DNA from 2 places in the Phyllobacterium sp. T2-21 genome. Region 2 is predicted to be linked to the other one. Evidence: predicted binding sites of a transcription regulator. Region 2 holds the regulator's gene; the other holds the start of a gene.

Region 1 (7,272 bases), on a different replicon from region 2:
TGCTGCTGTTCAAACCCAAATCCGCATCGCCCGGCGAACGGATCATCCGGATCGGCGATCGCGGTGATGGAATGTATTTCATTGCGTCAGGCGTGGTGGAGGTCCAGCTCGACAGCGAACCGGTGCGGCTGGAGCCCGGAGCATTCTTCGGGGAAATGGCGCTGCTGAGCGGCGGACGGCGCACGGCGGATGTCGTCGCCATCGATTTCTGCGAGTTTCTTGTGCTTGATCGCCGTGATTTCAACGTCTTCATGTCGCGGCATCCGACCCTGCGGGCGGCGGTCAGCAACATGGCGCGGGAAAGAGCGGAAATGAACACCTTGCGGCGCAATCCGGACCGGACATCCGGCGCCGCCTGAGCCGGGTTTCCGTTCGCGTTATTGCTTCATCAGGCCGGCGCGCCAGGCGAGGGCGACCGCCTGGGTGCGGTCGGTCAGGTCCAGCTTTGACATGATGCTTCCCAGATGGGCCTTCACCGTCTTTTCGGTGATGTTGAGCTGGGCGGCGATCCTTGCATTGCTGCCGCCTTCGGCCAGGCAGCGCAGAACTTCAAGCTCGCGGGCCGTGAGATCCTCGAACTGGCGCGGCTGCGGATTGCGGATGGAGTTCAGCAGGCGCTGTGCCACGAGGGGGTGCAGTGTCGGCGTCCCCTTGCTGGCCGCATGAATCGCATTCATCAAATGTTCGCCGCGCATGGATTTCAGCAGGAAGGAATGGGCCCCGGCCTCAATGGCTTTGAAAGCCAGCCGGTCGTCGTCACTGGATGTCAAAATCATGATGTGGGTTTCGGGGCTCGCCTTGCGGATGAGGCCGATCATGGCTTCCGCAGCGTCGCCCATTCCCGGCATCATCAGATCCAGCAGGAGAACGTCGGGGCGGTGTTCGCGCACCATCGATATGGCGGTCTCACCGTTTTCGGCCTCCGCAAGGACGGTGAAACCGGGATCGATGCGCAGCAGCCCGCGAATGCCTTCGCGTACCACGGCATGATCATCGGCAATGACTATTGTTGTGCTCATGATTGCCCTGCCACGGGTAGCTTGAACGACACATCGACGGATGTGCCGGTTGCTTCCGATTGGATTGTTATAATGCCGCCGGGCAATGTGTTTGCACGCCAGCGCATGTTCGACAATCCCATGCCAAAAGGAGCCTTGCCGATATCGAAACCCTGGCCGTCATCGGTAATACTCCAGTGCCAGCGGGCGCCGGGATTGCAGTCGATGCGAATGGTGCGGCACTGCGCATGGCGCAGGGCGTTTGCCACGGCTTCGTGGGTGATCATGAGCAATTCCTGGGCTATTTCCGGGACGCCGTCAAAAGCGGAACGGGCGCCTTCGGGCCAATTGATCGACCATTGCACGCCTGATCCCGCCAGCAGATCGCGGACACTGCGCAACAATGTTTCATACAGGCCGTAATCGGCAATCGCGGGCAGGTTGAAGCCGGAAACGACGTTCTCCAGGTCCTGCTGCAAATGATCGGCCAGACGCCGGGCCGATTCCACCGTCGGCAGCAGCGGCGCGTGCCCCTGCGCCTCATATTCCAGTTCGGTGAGCTTCAGACCCAGCACAAAACTGCGCTGTTTGGCGGTATCGTGCAGGTCGCGCGCGATGCGGTTGCGTTCCACCGATATGGCCAGCGCCTTCTGCGTATCAAAGCTCTTGGATATTGCATCCGCCATGCTGTTGAAGCGTTGCATCAGCCGCCCGAATTCATCCCTTGAACCGTCCTTGATGCGGGCCCGCAGATCGCCTGCGGCCCATTGGTCCGCGGCGTTTGTCGCCCGCTTGATTCGCCGGAACAGCCGCCAGACGAACAACGCCGCAACGCTGGCCCCCATCGAATTGATCAGGATGAATGTGCGGATATAGTCATAAACGGTGGCATCGAGCACTTCGTCGTAAAGCTCCCATTGCGACCAGTAATGAAGCCCGATCAACGCCTGGGTGTTGTTGGCCAGCGGCAGTGCTACCCGCTTGACCATGGCCCAGTCGTCATTGTCCCTTTGAATGAAATTCGGCTGTTCGGCATGCACCGCCGCGCTCAGCGCCTTGCCGAGCAGGGGCGTCGCGTCCGGCTGGGTGGCACACACCATGCCGTTGTCATCAATGATCCGGACCTGCATCCGGCCGCTGTGAAAAAACGAAAACATGATGCCGAAATCGGATACCCGCGTGACGCCGGATCGAACCACATTCCAGAATATCTTGCTGGCCAGAACGGTGCAGGCTTCCTTGTCGCGCGGATCTGTTCCCGACGCCAGAGCGGTCAGTTGCTGTTGATCGAGGCCATTGAAGAAGCTGCGGATGCTGCTCTCGTAGCGGCCGGAGGAAAACTGGCTCATGAGGATACTGACGAGAAAAAGCGCGCCGAAGCCGACGATCATGAACATCAACACCAGTTTGACGAACAGACCACGCAAACGAAGAGCATGCAAAAAACTCACGTTTTCATTCCTCGCCGGTTATTTAAGCCGACGTCTCACTGGCCGGTTCCTTGTTCCATACCACTCGGCGGAGCGAATGCCACCCTTGCTCTTGTAACGGGGCTTCGGCGTTGCGCGTTGACCCTCAGGCAATCGATAGGACGGATGGGTGCGCATTGACGCCGGTTCCGTCTGATTGGCGGATTCATCCTGTCGCGCGGCTGTCCCCTTTCTCCATCCGCCTGCAAAATTCAACAGGATCATCACTTTATCGCGCAAGGCGTTCCAGAAATCAGACGAGAGAAGGGGTATCAGCACGAGGCCAAGCAGAAGCGACAGGGCAAAATATTCAACGGAAAGCAACTGTATCTGATAACGCATGATCATGCGGCCGTCGTTGATGCGTGGCCAGGAACATCGGGTTCAACCTGCGGTGCGAGCCACATCTGGTTTGGTCTGAACATAGCTGTCTCTTCCAGTTATCACGCTTTCGTGAAGCGCTGGGCCGGAAAGTAACCCTGTTCCGTCGTTCCTGCATCGGGCGAAGGTCAGGCTCGCACGTACGACCAAAGTCGTAGACGGTTAAACCCGCCATGCGCGAAGAACACGCATGGCGGGCATTGTCGGGGAAATGGCCGGCGCAGATGCTATCAGGCGCCGCCGAGACCCAAGGCAGCGCGCAGTTCAGCCTTCGCAGGCTCGTATTCGGCCTTGAAGTCATCATGCTTCATGATTGTCGCGGCAATGACGCTGCCGGAAATGCGGCCCATTTCCACGTCGGAACGGTAGTGAATGCCGCCAACGATGCGGTTGTTGCCGTATTCCCAGGCGCGGGCCATGATTTCAGCCTTCTTTTCCGGAACCATGTTGGACAGAACGATGCCCATCAGCGTGCCAACGGTCGTGTGACCGGAGGGCCATGCACCGGAATTGGACGGCTTGACGGCCGGCTTCACGAGTTCGCTCAGCTGATGCGGACGCGGACGCTTGAAAACATCCTTTGCCGGATCAACGACAGCGCCTTCGGTTTCAACAACCCGGTCGAAAAAGGCAGCAAGCTTCGGCAATTTGTCCTTGTTGAAATCCGGACCCAGAACGTCGGCGAAACGCCAGACATTTTCCTCGGCATCGGCCTGGGCGCGGGCAACCATTTCCGGTGTCCGCGTCACTTGCAAGGTAAGAACTTCGCCGATTTCTGCCTTGGTCTGTGCCGAATCATTGGCGGGAGGCGGGGGCAAAATGGTCAGGAGGTCGATTTCCTTACTATCGCTGAAAGGCTTGACCTCGCCGGCATAGGCGGCGGTAAGGCCAACAAAAGCAAACGCTGTCAGCAGACTGAGCAATCTACGCATAAAATGGTCCTCGTTAGGGTGATGGTCGCCATTGGATCATGCGCTCGTTGGATGTCACGTTTGTGACACAATGGGGTCATTGAAGGCGGTCTTGCACGGCAAAGGTTGTGATGAAGCCGAGGTGGCAAGAAGACGCACGGTCCTGAGGCGTCTTTCCGTTGTGCCACCTGCCTGTGAAATATATTGAGGGCGGGGAGCTGCCAGATCGGACGCCATGTTTCAATCCATCCACACCATCATGCAACATCCCGCATGGCCCGGCCGGACGGCCTGGGTATTTGCGCTGAGAACGAATGTCGCGGCGCTTTTTGCCCTCACGGCAGCCTTTGCGTTGAACCTGCAGCAGCCGCAATGGGCAATGATGACTGTCTTTATCGTGTCGCAACCGATCGCCGGCATGGTCATCAGCAAGGGATTGTTTCGTCTGGCCGGAACACTGATCGGGGCTTTGGCGGCGATGGCCATCACCGCCGCGACAGGTGATATGCGATGGCTGTTTGTGGCGTCGATCGCCCTGTGGGTGGCACTGTGCACCTACGCGGCCTCGATGTTGCGGAACCCGGAATCCTACGGTGCGGCTCTTGCGGGCTATACCGCCGTCATTATCGCACTCCCGGCGTTTGGCCATCCGCATCTCCTGGCCGAATTTGCCTATGCGCGCTGCACCGAGATTATGCTCGGCATCGTCTGTGCCGGTGTGGCCAGCCGCTTTTTTCAACCGCAGCTTGCACGAACGGCGCTGGTGGAAGGCCTGGAAAACTGCATCGCCGATCTGGCGCGCTATACCAGCGATGCGATTGCCGGGCGCGATGCCGGGCACCTGAAGACGGCGCACAGGAAGCTGATCGCGGACACGCAGGCCCTTGCCGCCATGCGGGCTCACGCACGGCTGGAAGCCCCCAGCCTTGTCACGCATGGCCGCCATTCCCGCCATACGGTGGGGCATCTCATGTCATGCTTGTCGATTGTGAACATCCTTGTCGCGCATCGGGTCTCGTCCGACGGGACATGGAGCAGCCTGCGTGACAAACTCGGGGTATTGCTCGATGACATGGCACGCGACTTCAAGGTTGACGCCGTTGAGCCGTGGCTCGGCAGGGTGGATATCATCGCAGCCGAAATTGCGGAGCTGAAAGGCAGGCCGTGGGGCGACGACAGCATCGGCATGATGGCCCGTTTGACGCTGCTGGGTGAGTTTCTCGACGGGCTCAAGGCAACGTTGAACGGTCTTTCGGCATTGCGCAGCCGCTCGCAATATATGGCCGGCAGCAGGAAGCCGCCGGCATTGCCGGTCTACCGGGATCACAGCACGGCCCTGGTGAATGCGGTTCGCGCTGTTGTCGCGACAGCCCTGATGACGGCCTACTGGATGGAAAGCCGGCATGCGGATGCGGCGGCGGCGGCGATTATCGTCGCAGTGGTGTGCAGCCTGTTCGCATCCATGCCCAACCCGCTGCAGACGAGCTGGGGATTTTTCAAGGGCACGTTATACGCCGTTCCGTTTGCCTTTGTTTTGGGGCAGTTGATCCTGCCGTCTTTCCCCGGTCTGTTCTGGTTTGCCCTATTCATCGTTCCCATCCTCGTACCGGCGGCGCTGCTGATGGCGGATCCGCGCCATGTCGGGCCGGCAACCGCTTTCGCCATCAATTTCATCGTCTTCCTCAAACCGCATGAGGCGATGGTGTTTGAACCGCAGGTTTTCATGGAAACCTCGCTGTCGGTTCTGGTCGGCATCCTCATCGGACTTCTCGTCTTCATTGTTGTTCTGCCGAAGCGGCCGCAGGTGACGGTGAACCGGATGATGGGCGCGTTGCGAACGGATATTGTCCGGCTCTGTCTGCGTGACCGGGTCCCGAGCCCGTCCGCATTCAACAGCCTTGCCTATGACCGCATCAACCAGTTGATGCCGATTCTCAGGACCATGCGGGAGGCGGGGGAGACCCTGCTGGACGACGCCCTGTCATCGGTCACCCTCGGGGCGGAAATCATCCGGTTGCGGCGGCTGTTGTCATGGGGGCGACTGGAGCACGATATTGCCGATCGCGTTTCGGAAAACCTCGCGCAATTGGCGAAAATGATAAGCTTGCAGACGCAGGATACCGGAGCCGTCGCAGGCTATGTCGCATCCGCCCGGTCAATGGCAGCGGACATTCCCGGGATGTCGGCGCGCCCGCTGGCCCTGCAGGCCGCAGCGTCGCTGCGGCTCATCGCCGTCATGATCGAGGACCATCCCTCTCTGGTTCTCGGCGCGCGCGCCCGGTCGAGCGGGGATAAAAAGGGCGCCTTCCGCTTCGGCATTCTTTGATGTCCGGATCGATGGACGCCGTTTTCCATCTCGGGCAATAGCTTCACTTTCACTATTCCCCTATCATGATTTCAATGGCTTATGATTCTACGAACTATTCCCTGAAAGACCTGCTTCGCCCGGTTGTCGCCGCGGAAGATGCACTTGCACGGCTGGATGAACGGGTGGCGCGCAAGGGCGATTTCGGTGCGCTGGGCAGCCGCCAGTCCAAAGACGGCTTGTTGCGCGAAAACGAAGGCTGGATTGCCCGGTCGCATTTCATGGAAGCCTGCAATGCGCTGTGGCTGGCGGGTGAACTTGTTCATGTGGAGGACCTTGTCCTGCATGACGCCCGCATGGATATCAGGACGCCAACCCATGAATTGACCCGGGCGCACGCAATTCTGCGAACCCGGCGTCAGATCGCCTCCAGTCCCGCACAATGGGCACTGAGCCCGAAGGGCATTGCCAGCCTGCGCGGTCGCTGGGGTAGCGATGCGCTTCTCGCGCCGATTATCAGCGAACCGGTGCGCGGGTTCGATATCGAGGCTGCCCCCGAGCCAGGGTCAGAAGCGGAAAGCGCTTTCGAGGAAGAACTGGCAAGGCTGGACGCGCTGCTCGACCGTTCGGAACGCCTGCTGAAGCAGCCCAAGGAAACGCGTGACACGCCGCCGGCCAGAGCGGAAGCAATCTCTCCCGGTCATCTGACGCCGGATGGGGATTCTCTGATTTACGATCCGGACTGGGATGAAGACGGCAGGATGGAGGAGTGGTTTGCGGTCATGGATCGCTCCCGCGATCTGCCGCCCATGCTGGCTGCGGCTCTGCTCTGGGATGCGTGGGAGGAAATCGAGCCACTGCAGCACCAGCATTGGCTTGGCCCCATGCTGGTCGCCTCCATGTTGCGCGAGCGCATGAAGACGCGGGCGCATCTGGCGGTCTTCAATGCCGGGTTGCGCGCGATACCGCGCGATCGCCGCCGCGCCCGTGACCGCAACACGCGGCTCACGGCCTTTCTGGAAGCCGCGCAATCATCGGCCATTGCCAGTCTGAAAGAGATCGACCGGTTGAGCCTCGCCCGCGTCCAGATGGAACGCAAGCTGAAGGACCGCCGCTCGACCTCCAGCCTGCCCGGCATGATCGATCTCATTCTGTCACGGCCGATGGTTTCAACGGCGCTGATTGCCAAGGAGCTGAAAGTGACGCCG
Region 2 (7,272 bases):
AATAAAGGAACCCGCCGGCGCCGCCGGCCAGAACCGGCATGCCGATCATTGCTTCACCCAGCCAGGCAAGCACGGTCAGGCCGCCCAGACGCCAGCCGTAAAGCGCGCCGACCATCGTCACGGCAAATGTCTGCATGGTGACGGGCACGGGAAACATCGGCACTTCGATCCACGAGCTGACGGCAAGGAAGGCCGTGCCGATCAGAACGGCCAGAGCCTTGAAGGCAATGGAGCGGTCCGCCAGCCTCAGCGGGACGAAAGCGGTGGGAAATACAGTCTGGGTCATGGAAGGTCTATCCTCAAACGGGTGTTGCAGAATCGGGCGTGATTGGTTGCGCCGGGTTGTATCGAGCTATTTCCAGAAGGCGGGAATGGTTTCTTCCAGCCGCGGGCCAATGCGCAGGGGAGAAATCCTTTCGGCAAGTCCGGTCCGGTCTGAAATGTCAACGCCGACACCGCAGATCGTCGCCTTGCCGCTGGCGGCTTCAAACCGGCCTTTCGGCACCTTCGACAGAAAGCGGTTCAGCGGTTCTTCCTTGTCCATGCCGAGCGATGAATCGTAATCGCCGCACATGCCGGCATCGGACATATAGGCCGTTCCGCCATTGAGGATCTGCGCATCGGCGGTCGGCACATGGGTGTGCGTGCCGACGACGAGGCTGGCGCGGCCATCGACGAAATGGCCAAAACACTGCTTTTCGCTGGTGGCTTCCGCATGGAAGTCGAACACCACGGCATCGGCCTGTTCGCCGAGCGGACAGGCGGCGAGAATCTCTTCGCCGATGGTGAACGGGTCATGCAGATCCGGATGCATGAACACGCGGCCCATGATGTTGGACACAAGCACGCGCGCGCCGTTCTTGGCGAGAAACACGCCGGAGCCCTTGCCGGCCGTGCCAAGCGGGAAATTCGCCGGGCGCAGGAACCGCTGTTCGCGCGAGGCGAAAACCAGTGCTTCCCGCTGGTCCCAGACGTGATTGCCTGTCGTGACCACATCGGCCCCGGCATTGATCGTGTCGTGAAAGATTTCCTCGGTGATGCCGAAGCCGCCCGCCGCGTTCTCGCCGTTGACGATGACGAAATCGAGCTTCAGGTCGGATATCAGTCCCGGCAATTGCTCATAGACCGCCGTCCGGCCCGAACGCCCCACCATATCCCCAAGAAACAGTAATCTCACGCGCACATCCTGAAAGAGAGCCCGGTCCTTGCCGGGGCCTGAAATGATCGATTTATCTGTCTAGCCGAAGCGGCGCAACCCGCTTTCCGTCAGGATCGCCTCCAGCGGCACATCATGCGGCTCATCGGGTACGGTTTCAACCTGCTGGCAGTCAAACGCCACGCCGATCAGGCGCGGGTTCACGCCCTTGATCTGCAGATGCGCGATGGCCCGGTCATAGTAGCCCGCCCCATAGCCGATGCGGTGCCCCCTGACATCGAAGGCCGCCAGCGGCACCAGCATGAAGGATGGATCGAGCACCGCTGCGTCGTGCGGCGGCCCCGCCGTGCCGAAGCCCGTATCGATCATCGGCGCGCCGCGCACCAGTTCGCGGAAAAGGATCGTCTGCTTGTCGATGATGGCAGGCAGGCAAAGCCGTGCACCGCGCTCGCGCAGGCCGAACAGCAGCGGACGCAGATCCACCTCCGAGCGGATCGGCCAGAAGCCCGAAACAATGGTGCCCGCATCGACGGCAAGCGCCGCCAGACCGAAATCGGCAATGCGCATCGAGGCTTCGATGCGGAATTCCGTCGTCAGCGCATCGCGGCGGCCAAGGGCCTCCAGGCGCAGTTTCTTCTTCAGCTCTTTGATGGGGGAGTGGTGCTGCACGGGCTTGATTTCATGGGGCGCCGGCATGCGAACCGGCTCGGGATGAAACAAAAGTGGCGTCCACACAACCGATGGAGAAGTCGATCCCGGGAACCTACAAAGTAGGTGGGTGCCGTGTGAAGAAGCCCACGGGCCTCCTCAGGGACAGCTCCCTAAGGGATCATTAAGGCCCCGGGGAATATGTCTCTCCTGTCGAGAAGCGCAGAGCGCCGATCCGAATATAGGACGGATGCAGGCATTGCACCAGTGCGCGGCAAACGATTTTCCCTCCCCGCACAATCTTTGTCGCATAATCATCGTGGAGGCGTGGGACACCCCCTCTGGGCTGCCGGACAGAGGGGGGTGAAAGACCTCCATCACAAAAAACCACACCAACTTATCCACCACTTCCCAACCCACGTTATTCTCATCCCTGTCCTTTCCGGCGGGAATGCTTCCGGAAACTTTCGCAAGTCGGGAAAGGACCGGCGCTTCGGCTTCACAGGGAGGAAAACCTGTGAAGCCGGGGAGGTTTTACCCAATGGATGCGCATTGGGCAAAAACTTGAAAACGCCGGGGCGGGTGGTCCTTGGATCGCAAGCATTGCATACCACATACCCCAAGACCCGCGTTCCAGGGACCGCCCGTCTTTCCCACCTTTAAACAGCCAGACGCGACAGCGGGCGTGGCAACGGGAAAACCATATCGCCGCATTCCCCGACGGCTCTTGCCCTCCTCCGGCACGCCCCTTAATCTTCGTCGATCACGAAAGGGAATGCGATGCGGTTTGAAGGTACAGCGGCCTATGTGGCCGACAAGGATCTGATGGTGGCGGTCAATGCGGCGATTGCGCTTGAACGGCCGCTGCTGGTCAAGGGCGAACCCGGCACCGGCAAGACCGAGCTTGCCCGGCAGATCGCGGCGGCGCTCGATCTGGAACTGGTCGAATGGAACGTCAAATCCACCACCAAGGCGCAGCAGGGCCTCTACGAATATGATGCCGTCAGCCGCCTGCGCGATTCGCAGCTCGGCGATGCCAAGTTCAACGACATCGCCAACTACATCAAGCCCGGCAAGCTGTGGCATGCCTTCACGACCGACAGGAAAGTCGTGCTGCTGATCGACGAGATCGACAAGGCGGATATCGAGTTTCCCAACGATCTCCTGCAGGAGCTCGACCGCAACGAATTTCACGTCTACGAAACCGGCGAAACGATCCGCGCCGTACACCGGCCAATCGTCATCATCACCTCCAACAACGAGAAGGAACTGCCCGACGCCTTTCTGCGCCGCTGCTTCTTCCACTATATCCGCTTCCCGGATGTCGATACGCTGACCCGGATCGTCGAGGTGCATTATCCCGGCATCAAGCAGAACCTCGTGCGCGCCGCCCTCACCCAGTTCTACGAGATCCGCGATGTGCCCGGCCTGAAGAAGAAGCCGTCGACCTCCGAAGCGCTGGACTGGATCCGCCTGCTGGTTGCCGACGACATCGCCCCGGAAGATTTGCGCGCCGACCCGAAGAACGCCTTGCCGAAACTGCACGGCGCCCTGCTGAAGAACGAGCAGGACGTACACCTGTTCGAGCGGCTGGCCTTCATGGCGAGGAGGCAGGGATGATGCTCTCCGTCCGCCCCGGCACAAAGGGCCGGATCGGCGAACTGACGCCGTTCATCGACGACAATAAGCGGGTTTAGCCATGTTCCTCCCCTTCTTCCTCGAGCTCAAGGCGGCCAAGATTCCCGTATCGCTGCGGGAATATCTGACGTTGCTTGAGGGGCTGGATGCGGGGCTGGTGACCTATGATGTGGAAGGGTTCTACTATCTCGCCCGTTCCGCCCTGGTGAAGGACGAGCGCCATCTCGACCGTTTCGATCAGGTCTTCGGCCACGTGTTCAAGGGGCTGGAACTGCTCGGCGGCGAGAGCGGTGTCGACATTGCCAATCTGCCTGAGGAATGGTTGCGCCGGCTCGCCGAAAAGCACCTCACCGAAGAAGAGAAGAAGCTGATCGAGGCGCTGGGCGGTTTCGACAAGCTGATGGAAACCCTGCGCCAGCGGCTTGAGGAGCAGAAGGGCCGGCATCAGGGCGGCTCGAAGTGGATCGGCACGGCCGGAACCTCACCCTTCGGTGCCTATGGCTACAATCCCGAAGGCGTGCGCATCGGCCAGGACGAGGGCCGGCACGGCCGGGCGGTCAAGGTCTGGGACAAGCGTGAATTCAGGAATTTTGACGACAGTGTCGAGCTGGGCACCCGCAACATCAAGGTTGCTCTGAAACGGCTGCGCCGCTGGGTGCGCGAAGGCGCCGATGACGAGCTTGATCTTTCCGGCACCATCAGGTCAACCGCCGAACACGGCTATCTCGACGTGCAGACGCGGCCCGAACGGCGCAATCATGTCAAGCTGCTGATGTTCTTCGATGTGGGCGGCTCCATGGACGAGCATATCCGGATCGCCGAGGAACTGTTCTCCGCCGTCCGCTCGGAATTCAAGCACATGGAATATTTCTACTTCCACAACTGCCTCTACGAGGGTGTGTGGAAGGACAACCGCCGCCGCCATGCGGAACGCATACCGACGCTCGATCTCATCCATAAATACGGACCGGACTACAAGGTCATCTTCGTCGGGGATGCCGCCATGGCGCCCTACGAGGTTTCCCATGCGGGCGGATCGGTCGAGCACTGGAACCAGGAGGCGGGCGCGGTCTGGCTCGGCCGGGTGCTCGACCACTGGAAGAACGCCGCGTGGCTCAATCCGTCAAAGGAACAATATTGGGACTACACCGCCTCGACGGCAATGATCCGCAAGATTTTCGCGCATCGCATGTATCCCATGACCCTGGCGGGTATCGAGGGGGCGACGCGCGAACTCTCGCGCAGGCACTGACTACCCGAACGAATACCCCGCACCGCGCACGGTGCGGATCGGATCGATCGAGCGGCCGATATTGATGGCCTTGCGCAGCCGCCCGACATGCACGTCGACGGTACGGTCGTCCACGTAGATGTCTGCGCCCCAGACATTGTCCAGGAGCTGGCCGCGCGAGAACACCCGGCCGGGGGACTGCATCAGGAATTCCAGCAGGCGGAATTCGGTCGGCCCGAGCTTCAACTCGCGCTCCTTGCGGAACACGCGGTGCTGCTCGCGGTCGAGCTTCAGATCGCCGAAGCTGAGCACATGCGACAGCAGGCTCGGATTGACCCGGCGCAGCATGGCCTTGATGCGGGCAAGCAGTTCCGGGGTCGAGAACGGCTTGACCATGTAGTCATCAGCACCGGTGGCAAGGCCGCGCACCCGCTCGCTCTCTTCGCCGCGCGCCGTCAGCATGATGATCGGCAGGATTTCGGTCTCGCGCCGCGCCCGCAGACGGCGGCAGAGTTCGATGCCGGAAAGACCCGGCAGCATCCAGTCGAGAATGAGCAGATCCGGCACTTTTTCACGCAGCGCAATTTCCGCCTCGTCACCGCGTGCGATTGTCTCGACGACATAACCTTCGGCTTCAAGATTGTACCGGAGAAGGACGCTGAGCGCTTCCTCGTCTTCGACAACAGTGATTTTGGGAGCGATCGCCATTGCTGGAATCCTAATTAAGGCTGTCTGGCTTCATCGACGATGATGCTGTGGGTCTGGTCTTCCTTGGGCCGTTCGGCCGGAAGCTGGGCACCCGTCACGATGTAGTAGACCGTTTCAGCAATGTTCGTCGCATGGTCTCCGATGCGCTCGATATTCTTGGCGCAGAAGAGAAGGTGCGTGCAGGCGGAGATGTTGCGCGGGTCTTCCATCATGTAGGTCAGGAGTTCGCGGAACAGCGATGTGTACAGCGCATCGATTTCATCATCGCGCTCACGCACGATGTTGACCTGCTGCACGGAGCGTGTCGCATAGGCGTCGAGCACGTCCTTCAGCTGCGTCAGGGCGAGTTCCGCGATGGTCTGCAGGCCGCGATAGACCGACAGCGTCTGACGCGTATCGGTGACGGCGACAACGCGCTTGGCGATGTTCTTGCCGAGGTCGCCGACCCGTTCGAGGTCGGAGGAAATGCGGATGGCGCCGATGATCTCACGCAGATCGATCGCCATGGGCTGGCGCTTGCCGATGATGGTGATGGCCTTTTCGTCGATCTCGCGCTGTCCGGCATCGAGGATGAGATCGTCCGAAATGACGCGCTGGGCCAGCGCGTTGTCGGAGTTCACCATGGCGGTGACGGCCTGTTCGACCATGCGCTCGGCATGGCCGCCCATTTCGGCGATCTTGTGCGTCAGGAACTTCAGTTCGTCGTCATAGGAACGGACGGTATGCTGCGACTCGGTCATATTCTTATCCCTGTTTCCCGTGATTAGCCGAAGCGTCCGGTGATGTAGTCCTGCGTGCGCTTTTCCGTCGGATTGGTGAACATCATTTCCGTATCGCCCACCTCGACGAGGTTTCCGAGATGGAACATGGCGGTGCGCTGCGAAACGCGGGCCGCCTGCTGCATCGAATGGGTGACGATGACGATGGTGTAGTTCTGGCGCAGTTCGTCGATCAGTTCCTCGACCTTTGCCGTGGCAATCGGATCGAGCGCCGAGCAGGGTTCGTCCATCAGGATGACTTCCGGGCTGACGGCAATGGCGCGGGCGATGCACAGGCGCTGCTGCTGGCCACCGGAAAGGCCGGTACCGGCTTCATGCAGGCGGTCCTTGACCTCGTCGAACAGGCTGGCGCGGCGCAGGCTCTTCTCGACGATTTCCTCCAGCTCATGCCGGTTCTTGGCAAGACCATGGATGCGCGGGCCATAGGCCACATTCTCGAAAATGGACTTCGGGAACGGATTGGGTTTCTGGAAAACCATGCCGACGCGAGCGCGCAGCTCGACCACGTCGATCTTCGGATTGTAGATATCCTCGTCATCGAGCGTGATCTTGCCGCCGATCTTGCAGCCTTCGATCGTGTCGTTCATGCGGTTGAGCGAGCGCAGGAAGGTCGACTTGCCGCAACCGGACGGGCCGATCAGCGCCGTCACCATCTTTTCCGGCACATCGAGGCTGACACCGAACAGGGCCTGCTTTTCACCGTAGTGAACGGTGACATCCTTGCCCTGCATTTTGATCGTATTGACCTGTGCACTCATTTTGTCGTTTACCGCTTTTTCGAGAGATCGTTCTGTCATGAGATTCATAATTCGCTCCCGTTTACCAGCGCCGCTCGAAGCGGCGACGCAGAATGATGGCTCCAATGTTCATGACTGCAAGAAACAGAAGCAGCACGATGATAGCGCCGGATGTGCGCTCGACAAAGGCCCGCTCCGCTTCGTTCGCCCACATGTAGATCTGCACCGGCAGGGCCGTTGACGGATCAAGCGGCGTGACCGGATAGTTGGCGACGAAGGCCACCATGCCGATCAGCAGCAGTGGTGCGGTCTCGCCCAGCGCGTGGGCAAGGCCGATGATCGTGCCGGTCAGGATGCCGGGTGCGGCCAGCGGCA

Evidence for each region. The regulator PhoB, encoded in region 2, activates phosphate uptake and scavenging genes when phosphate is short. The targets are predictions, from matches to a motif close to TGTCATNNANCTGTCAT.
Region 1: a site for PhoB is predicted at 3,832-3,848, ahead of ACZ5FP_RS23780 (acid phosphatase). Genes of this name have one in related genera too.

The regions. Positions count from the first base shown of each region.
Region 1 is NZ_AP027915.1:359,327-366,598, forward strand. It holds gene ACZ5FP_RS23760 (cation:proton antiporter domain-containing protein) at 1-359, shown strand, start outside; gene ACZ5FP_RS23765 (response regulator) at 378-1,019, opposite strand; gene ACZ5FP_RS23770 (sensor histidine kinase) at 1,016-2,449, opposite strand; gene ACZ5FP_RS23775 (hypothetical protein) at 2,468-2,815, opposite strand; gene ACZ5FP_RS23780 (acid phosphatase) at 3,079-3,780, opposite strand; gene ACZ5FP_RS23785 (FUSC family protein) at 3,995-6,085, shown strand; gene ACZ5FP_RS23790 (RHE_PE00001 family protein) at 6,160-7,272, shown strand, end outside.
Region 2 is NZ_AP027912.1:171,266-178,537, forward strand. It holds gene ACZ5FP_RS00855 (biotin transporter BioY) at 1-286, opposite strand, end outside; gene ACZ5FP_RS00860 (TIGR00282 family metallophosphoesterase) at 353-1,177, opposite strand; gene ACZ5FP_RS00865 (5-formyltetrahydrofolate cyclo-ligase) at 1,238-1,852, opposite strand; RNA gene ssrS (6S RNA) at 1,880-2,036, opposite strand; gene ACZ5FP_RS00875 (AAA family ATPase) at 2,585-3,424, shown strand; gene ACZ5FP_RS00880 (vWA domain-containing protein) at 3,504-4,694, shown strand; gene phoB (phosphate regulon transcriptional regulator PhoB) at 4,695-5,381, opposite strand; gene phoU (phosphate signaling complex protein PhoU) at 5,396-6,121, opposite strand; gene pstB (phosphate ABC transporter ATP-binding protein PstB) at 6,145-6,918, opposite strand; gene pstA (phosphate ABC transporter permease PstA) at 6,980-7,272, opposite strand, start outside.